Regions from separate parts of the Aquamicrobium sp. NLF2-7 genome, predicted to be linked through region 2. Evidence: riboswitches for the same ligand, from Rfam matches in the RefSeq annotation. Region 2 holds a riboswitch; the other holds the start of a gene.

Region 1 (4,338 bases), 570 kb from region 2:
TCGTTAAACGTGTTGGCGCCGTCACCGGTGCGGAACAAACGTTCATCGAACACATTGTTGACGCCCGCAGCCACTTTCAGATTGTCGTTAAGACGGAAATCGAGGCTGGCATTGACGATCGTATATGCCTTGCGCGCGTTCAGATCCTCTCCTTCGCGCGGTTGGCCGCTGGTGGAATTCCAGGTCAGCGGCTTGATCTTGCCATAGTGGGTGGCGGAGACCGTGAATCCCAGTTCCTCCGTTGCCTGATAGTTCAGCGCCGTGTTGATGGTGTATTCGGGCACCAGCGACAGCGGTTGGCCGTTCGAATCCTTGGACTCGATCATCTTCGTGGCGTTGGTGGTCCATGTCAGCTTGTCAAAAACAGGAACGGCAAGGTTCGCCTCCAAGCCGGCGATCGTGGCCGGTCCGCCATTCTCCCACCGGTAGAGGCGGCTGCCTTCTGTGGGGCGATCCGGATACTGGAACCAGACAGGTTCGTAGCCGGTGATGATCTTGTTCTTGTAGTCATTGTGGAAATAGGTGATGCCCGCATTCCAGCCGGCGTCATCGGTATAGTTGATGCCGATCTCCTTGTTGACGCTGACTTCCGCGTCCAGATCGGGATTGCCGATGATGTAGCACTGCATGCGATAGTAAGGTGCACGGCAGCCGTTGCCACGGCTCGTATAAACGTAGTTCGGATTGAGCTGGAACAGGTTGGGAGCCTTGAAAGCCCGGGCGATGCCGGCCTTCAGGGTGATTTCCGGCGTGAAATTGTACGACGCGTTGAGGCTGGGGCTCCAGTTCAGGCCGAACTTGTCATGATAATCGAGACGCAGCCCCGGCGTGAGAATGAAGGCATCGGTGATCATGATGTTGTCTTCGGCGTAGAGGCCGAACATATGCGCCGATGATTTCGGATCACGATCCGCCGGGTTGCCGGGAATGCCGAAATCGATGCCGTTGCCAATCGTCTGCGTGATCGAAATCGGATCGTCCATCATCTCGCCACGGTAGTCGACGCCGAACCGGATCAGTTCCGGTCAACGTGCATCCGGCGCATATCCTGCAGGCGCTTGGCGCTTGCCTGGAGACCCCCTTTAGCTGTCTCTCCCGGGTGGAAGGCGAACAGCCACCGAAACATGACTCAATGAGTCATGTTTCGTATAGAGGCGCTGCTCTCGTGACGGAAGGGCATTTCCATGAGCCGGAAAAATATCCGGTCATACGTGGCAAAAAGGCCGCAGTAATGTACTGCGGCCTTTGTTCGGAGCAGTCAGACCGTTCCGGCTATCAATAGATGTCGAAGTCGAAATACTTGGCCTGAACCTTCTTGTAGGTGCCGTCCGCCACGATGGCGTCGATGGCGGCGTTGAGCTTTTCGCGCAGCTCATTGTCGCCCTTGCGGACGGCAATGCCGGTTTCCAGCTCAGTTCCTTCCACGTCGCCGATCAGCTTGCAGCAGGCGCCGTCATCCGAGTTTTTCAGCCAGTCGGTCATGACGAACTTGTCGGAGACGACGGCATCGAGACGGCCGTTGAGCAGATCCTGCACGGCTTCTTCCTGCGTCGGGTAGAGCTTCACGTCGGCGCCGGCCTTGGCATAGTGATCCTGCGCATAGATCGCCTGCGTGGTGGCGGCCTGTGCGCCCACGGCCTTGCCGGAAAGCGCTTCCGGCGTGGTGCCGGTGAGATCGCTGTCCTTGGGTGCTGCGACGGCCAGCGGCGTCACATAGTATTTATTGGTGAAGTCGACCTGTTCCTTGCGCTCATCGGTAATCGACATGGAGGCGACGATGGCGTCGAACTTGCCGGCCTGAAGGGCGGGAATGATGCCATCCCAGTCCTGTACGACGAATTCGCACTCGGCCTTCATCTGCTCGCAGAGCGCCCTAGCGATATCGACGTCGAAGCCTTCGAGCTTGCCGTCGGCAGTCAGGGTGTTGAAGGGCGGGTAGGCGCCTTCGGTGCCGATCTTGATCTTGCCGCCCTCCTGTGCCGCTGCCTGCCCGGCAACAAGGGCGATCACGGCTGCCGTTGCAACGCCTGTGAGCCATCCGGAAATACGCATTGTGTACCTCTTCCCAAAAAATCTCAGGCCCCCTTTGGCCTGAATGCAGCCAAGCACAGCAATCGGCTTGTTACAAGCCGAAAGCTTTAAGACCAAAGCAGTTCTTCTCCTGACGAAACGTCAGGCTTTGCTGCGGAAATGCTTGGAAAGTTTCAGGCCCTGCGCCTGATAATTGGAGCCGAGATCTGTTCCATACAGCGCCTGGGGACGACGCAGCATATGCTCGTAGACCAGCCGGCCGACGGTCTGGCCATGGTCGAGGATGAAAGGCACTTCATGGCTGCGCACTTCAAGCACGGCGCGGCTGCCGGTGCCGCCGGCGGCCGAATGGCCGAAGCCGGGATCGAAGAAGCCAGCGTAGTGCACGCGGAACTCGCCCACCAGCGGATCGAAGGGCGTCATTTCGGCCGCGTGGAGAGGCGGCACATGCACCGCTTCCCGGCTGACCAGAATGTAGAATTCGTCCGGATCGAGCACGAGGTCGGCCGCACCGCGATTGTAGAGCGGCTCCCAGAAATCGAGCACGTCATGGGCGGCGCGGCGGTCGACGTCGATGAGCCCGGTGTGATGCTTGGCCCGGTAGCCGATCAGCCCGCTGGCGTCGCCCTTGAGGTCGATGGACAGCGCGATGCCGCCGCCGGAAATGTTGGGCTGATCCGATGCGACGAGCGTCTCGTCACGATGCAGCGCGTGCAGCTGGTCTTCGGAAAGAAGCGCATTGCCGGTCCGGAAACGGATCTGCGACAGGCGCGAGCCGGTGCGGGCGACGATGGGGAAGGTGCGCGGGCTCACTTCCAGATAGAGCGGACCCTGATAGCCGGCGGCGATCTTGTCGAATTCGGCGCCATGATCGGTCATCACGCGGGTGAAGATGTCGAGCCGGCCGGTCGAGCTCTTCGGGTTTGCCGAGGCCGAGATGTCGGCGGGCAGGGCCAGCCTTTCCAGAAGCGGAACGATGTAGACGCAACCCGTTTCCAGAACCGCGCCCGCCGTCAGGTCGATCTCGTGCAGTTGCAGGCGGTCGAGCTTGTCGGCGACGCTGTGGCCGGGGCCGGGCAGAAAGGAAGCGCGCACGCGCAGCGCCTTTTCGCCAAGCCGCAGGTCGAGGCTGGCAGGCTGGATCTGGTCGGAATCGAGTGCGCGCGGCGTGCTCAGCGCGCCGCTTTCGAACAAAGCTGCGATGTCCTGATCGGGAAGAATGCCTGTCTGACGCACAATACGCTCCCGGCCGTGGAATGGGGCCAATGATCGAAAATGTCTTAAACATACGGCCAATTGACGCAAGACCGGGGGAGGTTTAAAGGAAGGCTTATCCCGTGGTGATTTGGCCGGTCGGCTTGCAGCCACGTTAAACAAGTCGCTAAAGGACCGTCGGGCTCATAGGCCGTCTGTACCGGTTGCGACTTTCGCGACCGGTTTTTTGTTGTTCGGAAGAGAGCCATGACATCATCAGACAAGACACGTAACTGGAGACCCCGTACCACCCTGGTGCATGGCTCGACCCTCAGGTCGCAGTTCGGCGAGATGTCGGAGGCGATCTTCCTCACGCAGGGCTATGTCTATGACACGGCCGAATCCGCCGAGGCCCGTTTCAAGGGCGAAGTGCCCGGCTTCATCTATTCGCGCTATGCCAACCCCACAGTCGACATGTTCGAAAAGCGCATGTGCCAGCTCGAAGGGGCGGAGGATGCCCGTGCGACCGCCTCGGGAATGGCCGCCGTCGCCACCGCGATCCTGTGCAGCCTGAAGGCGGGCGACCACATCGTTGCGGCGCGCGCCCTGTTCGGCTCCTGCCGCTGGGTGATCGATACGCTGGCGCCGCGCTACGGCATCGAGGCCACGCTGGTCGACGGCAAGGACATCGCCAACTGGGAACAGGCGGTGCGCCCCAACACGAAGCTGTTCTTCCTCGAAAGCCCGACCAATCCCACGCTGGAAGTCATCGACATCACCGCTGTCGCTGCGCTGGCCAATTCCATCGGCGCGCGGCTTGTCGTCGACAACGTCTTCGCCACGCCCCTGCTGCAGCGCCCGCTGGACCTCGGCGCCCATGTCGTCGTCTATTCCGCCACCAAGCACATTGACGGGCAGGGCCGGTGTCTGGGCGGCATCATCCTGTCCGACAAGGAATGGATCGACGAAAACCTGCACGATTATTTCCGCCATACCGGGCCCTCGATGTCGCCCTTCAACGCGTGGACGCTGCTGAAGGGGCTGGAGACGCTGTCGGTGCGCGTCGACCAGCAGATGCGCTCCGCCGCCCGCATCGCCGATTTTCTGGCGCAG
Region 2 (4,338 bases):
CAGTGCCGACAATGTTGTAGGCGATGATATGCGGCAGGTGCGAGACGATGGCCAGCGTGCGGTCATGATGGTCGGCGTCCATCGTGTCGATGTTGGCCCCGCAGCGCCGCCAGAACTCCGACAGCCTCTCCAGCGCCTCCGGATCGGTTCCCGGCAGCGGGGTGAAAATGCACCAGCGATTGCGAAACAGGTCGGCAAAGCCGGAGTCCGGGCCGGAATCCTCGGTTCCCGCCAGCGGGTGGCCGGGGATGAAGTGGACACCTGCCGGCACATGCGGCTGCATCTGGGCAATCACGGAGAGCTTGGTCGAGCCGACATCGGTGAGGATGGCGCCGGGCTTCAGCGCTGGCGCGATCTGCTTCGCCACGGCTTCCGAAGCGCCCACCGGCACGGAAACGATGACCAGATCGGCATCGCGCACGGCTTCTGCCGCATCGGTGGTGTAGCTGTCGCCGAGGCCGAGCTGTTCGGCGCGCTTCAGCGTCTCGGGACTGCGGGTGGAAATGGCCACATGGCCGGCGAGATGGTTCTGCCTGATCGCGCGGGCCAGCGACGAGCCTATGAGGCCGATGCCGACGAGGGCGACCTTCTCAAACATGGGTTCGGACATTTTCTCAACTTTTCAGGAATTCGGTCAGTGCGGCGACGACGCCGCGATTGGCTTCTTCGGTTCCGACTGTCATCCGCAGCGCGTTGGGAAAACCGTAGCCTGCAACGCGCCGCAGGATATACCCTCGCGCGGTCAGATACTCGTCGGCGGCCGAAGCCGAATGCCTGCCGTTCTTCGGAAAATGGAAGAGAACGAAGTTGGTGACGCTGGGCGTTACCCTGAGCCCGAGCGCCGTCAGCTCGCTGGTCAGCCAGGGCAGCCAGGTTTCATTGTGAGCAATGGACGTGTCGACATGAGCGCGGTCGCGCACCGCAGCCGTACCGGCCGCGATCGCCGTGGCGGTCACGTTGAAGGCATCGCGAATGCGCTCGACGGCCTCGATGATGTGCGTGGGCGCATACATCCAGCCGATGCGCGCGCCGCCGAGGCCGTAAGCCTTGGAGAAGGTGCGGGTCATGACCACGTTCTCCGCACCCGCCACCAGCTCGACGCCCGCCTCGTAATCGTTGCGGCGCACATATTCGGCATAGGCCGCATCGAGGATCAGCATGACATTCTTCGGCAGGCCGGCATGCAGGCGCCGCACCTCCTCGAAGGGAATGTAGGTGCCGGTCGGATTGGCCGGATTGGCGAGGAACACCATGCGCGTGTTCTCGGTGATGCCGGCAAGGATGGCATCGACATCGACGCGCTCGTTGGTTTCAGGCGCGATGATCGGCGTTGCTCCCGCCGCCATGATGGCGATGCGGTAGGCGAGGAAGCCATATTGCGGATAGATCGCCTCGTCGCCCGGAGCCAGATAGACACGCGACAACAGCGCCAGCGCCTCATCGGAGCCGTTGAAGCACATAATGTTGGCCATGTTCAGGCCATGCGCCTCGGCGATCGCCTCACGCAGCCGCGTTGACGAACCGTCGGGGTAGAATTCCAGCCGGCCTGCCACTTCACGCGCGGCTTCGATCGCCTTTGGCGAGGCACCCAGCGGGTTCTCATTGGCGGAAAGCTTGTGCAGCTTCACACCGGCAGGAGCAGCGCTTTTACCCGGCACATAAGCCTCGATGTCCAGAATACCGGCGCGGGGCTGGGGACGAGCGTTTTCTTGTGCCGTGGTCATGATCAGAATCCGTTGAACGCCGGAACATCCGGCAAGATGCTCGGAAATAACCGCCATGAAGAGCAATGTCGAGGGTGAAGGCTTGGCACAGGGCATCTCTGGCTTCGTACATCTCTGGCCCCTTACACCCTGTGACCCCGTGCACCTTGGCATTGACGCAGGCACAAGCCGGCCATAGATAGAAAACCGTTCCGTGGTGATTTGGCCGGTCGGCTTGCAGCCACGTTAAAGAAGTCGCTAAAAAGGCCGAGGCTGACGAGCACGTCGGGACCGGCCGCGATTTCGCCGCCGGTCTTTTTGTTTGGAGCTTGTGCAATGCCGATCAAGATTCCCGATCAGCTACCTGCCCGCGAAGTCCTCGTGCGCGAGGGTGTATCCATCATGGACGAACGCACCGCGATGCGTCAGGACATTCGCCCGCTCCAGATCGGCCTGCTCAACCTGATGCCGAACAAGATCCGTACCGAAACGCAGTTCGCGCGCCTGATGGGCGCCACGCCCCTTCAGGTGGAACTGACGCTGGTGCGCGTCGGCAATCACAAGGCCAAGAACACGTCGGAAGAACATCTGATCTCCTTTTACCAGACATGGGACGAAGTGCGGGACCGGAAGTTCGACGGCTTCATCATCACCGGCGCGCCGATCGAGCTCCTGCCCTTCGAGGAGGTCAACTACTGGAAGGAGCTGGAGCAGATACTCAACTGGACGACCACCAACGTCCATTCGTCCTTCTTCATCTGCTGGGGCGCCATGGCCGCCGCCTGGCACTTCCACCGCATCCCGAAATACACGCTGGAGAAGAAGGCCTTCGGCGTCTACCGGCACCGCAACAACGCGCCGACCTCGCCCTATCTCGCCGGGTTTTCGGACGACTTCGCAGTGCCCGTGTCGCGCTGGACGGAAGTGCGCAGCGCCGACATTGCGCCATCCAGCGGGCTCGATCTGCTGATGGAATCGGACGTGACGGGCCCCTGCCTGCTGTCGGAGCAGAAGGGCAACCGGCTCTATATGTTCAACCACATCGAATATGATTCGACGTCGTTGAAGGAGGAGTATGACCGCGATGTCGCCGCCGGCACGGCAATCGAGGTGCCGCACAATTATTATCCGGACAACGATCCGGCACGGCCGCCGCTCAACCGCTGGCGCTCCCATGCCCATCTGCTGTTCGGAAACTGGCTGAATCAGGTCTACCAGTCGACCTCCTTCGACCTCGACAAGATTGGCACGAACTGAGGCCTGCTTGAGCGGGAGCGACGGGTTCGCAGGGAAGGCATGGAATTCTGCCTCCCTGCCCGCTCATCCGCATTGAGCGCGCACATTGGTTGCGTACTGGCCCAAAACTCGTTCAAGGTTGCGATTGGACGCGCAATATAAAACGATTTAAAAGGCGCTGACCACATCGTTGCAGGCAGCTACAATGACTGATCAGGGCCACAAGGACATCGCCGTGCGCGGCCGCTGGGCGGTTGCCGCCATGTTCTTCGTCAACGGCTTCATCACCGGAAGCTGGGCTCCGCAGATCCCTACGCTGCTCGTGCGCCTGGAGATCAGCAAGTTCACCCTCGGCCTGCTGATCCTGCTGTTCGGCGCGGGTGCCGTGGTTGCCATGTCATGGTGCGGCCATTTCATTGCCAGGTACGGATCCGGCGTCACCCTCAGGCGCATTTCAGTGGCGGCGAGCTTCGGCCTGCTTCTGGTCGCGATGGCGCCGGACGTAACCCTTGCCGCCGTCGCCATGGTGATCTTTGGCGGCCTGATCGGGGCGATGGACGTGGCCATGAACACCAATGCCGTGGTGGTCGAGCGCCGGCTCGGCCGCGCCATCATGTCGTCTTCGCATGGTTTCTGGAGCCTTGGCGGCTTCGTGGGCGGTGGCCTTGGCGGCATGGGTATCCAGACCTTCGGCCATCTCGCCCATGCGGTCATCATCACGATGGTGGCGCTTGCAGGCGTTTCGCTGGCCATGCGTCACGTCGTTACCGAAAACAGGCCGGCAGCCGCGCAGGAGCGCCCACGCTTTTCCCTGCCGCGCAACCCCCTCATCTATCTGATCGGCGTGATGGCGCTGTTTTCCATGACCCCGGAGGGCGCCGTGCTCGACTGGGCAGCCATTTATCTTCAGCAGGAGCTTGGCGCCGACCTTGCCACGGCCAGCCTCGCATTTGCCGCCTTTTCCGGGGTCATGGCCTGCATGCGCTTTGCCGGCGACACGGTTCGCAATCGTTTCGGCGCGGTGACCACGCTGCGCGCCTGCGCGCTGCTGGCCTGCGCCGGTATGCTGGGTGCCGGGCTCTCGCCCCTGCCCTGGATAGCCATCGCCTGCTTCGCCCTGTGCGGTGTGGGCATCGCCAACATGGTGCCGATCGCCTTTTCCGCCGCCGGCAACCAGCAGGGAATTCCCTCCGGCATCGGCATGAGCGTTGTCACCACCATGGGCTATTGCGGCATTCTGGTCGCGCCCTCCGCCATCGGCTTCATCGCCGAGCATATCGGCTTCGGTCCGGTTTTTATCGGACTGTCGGGCTTGCTGTTCATCGTCTTCCTGATGTCGGGACTGGCCCACCGTGCCGACTACACAGCCGACCATCCCGGCGAATAAACGGGACCGGCG

What was found. A riboswitch is a leader RNA that binds a small molecule or an ion and turns the genes downstream of it on or off. The one in region 2 is predicted to bind S-adenosylmethionine.
Region 1: linked by a shared signal. The riboswitch ahead of MIC97_RS13035 (O-succinylhomoserine sulfhydrylase) and the one ahead of metA (homoserine O-succinyltransferase) in region 2 are both predicted to bind S-adenosylmethionine.

The regions. Positions count from the first base shown of each region.
Region 1 is NZ_JAKSED010000001.1:2,646,673-2,651,010, forward strand. It holds gene MIC97_RS13020 (TonB-dependent receptor) at 1-1,019, opposite strand, end outside; gene MIC97_RS13025 (ABC transporter substrate-binding protein) at 1,276-2,052, opposite strand; gene MIC97_RS13030 (2'-deoxycytidine 5'-triphosphate deaminase) at 2,173-3,267, opposite strand; SAM riboswitch at 3,359-3,436, shown strand; gene MIC97_RS13035 (O-succinylhomoserine sulfhydrylase) at 3,493-4,338, shown strand, end outside.
Region 2 is NZ_JAKSED010000001.1:2,074,335-2,078,672, forward strand. It holds gene MIC97_RS10325 (prephenate/arogenate dehydrogenase family protein) at 1-610, opposite strand, end outside; gene MIC97_RS10330 (histidinol-phosphate transaminase) at 615-1,724, opposite strand; SAM riboswitch at 1,908-1,986, shown strand; gene metA (homoserine O-succinyltransferase) at 2,040-2,960, shown strand; gene MIC97_RS10340 (MFS transporter) at 3,145-4,326, shown strand.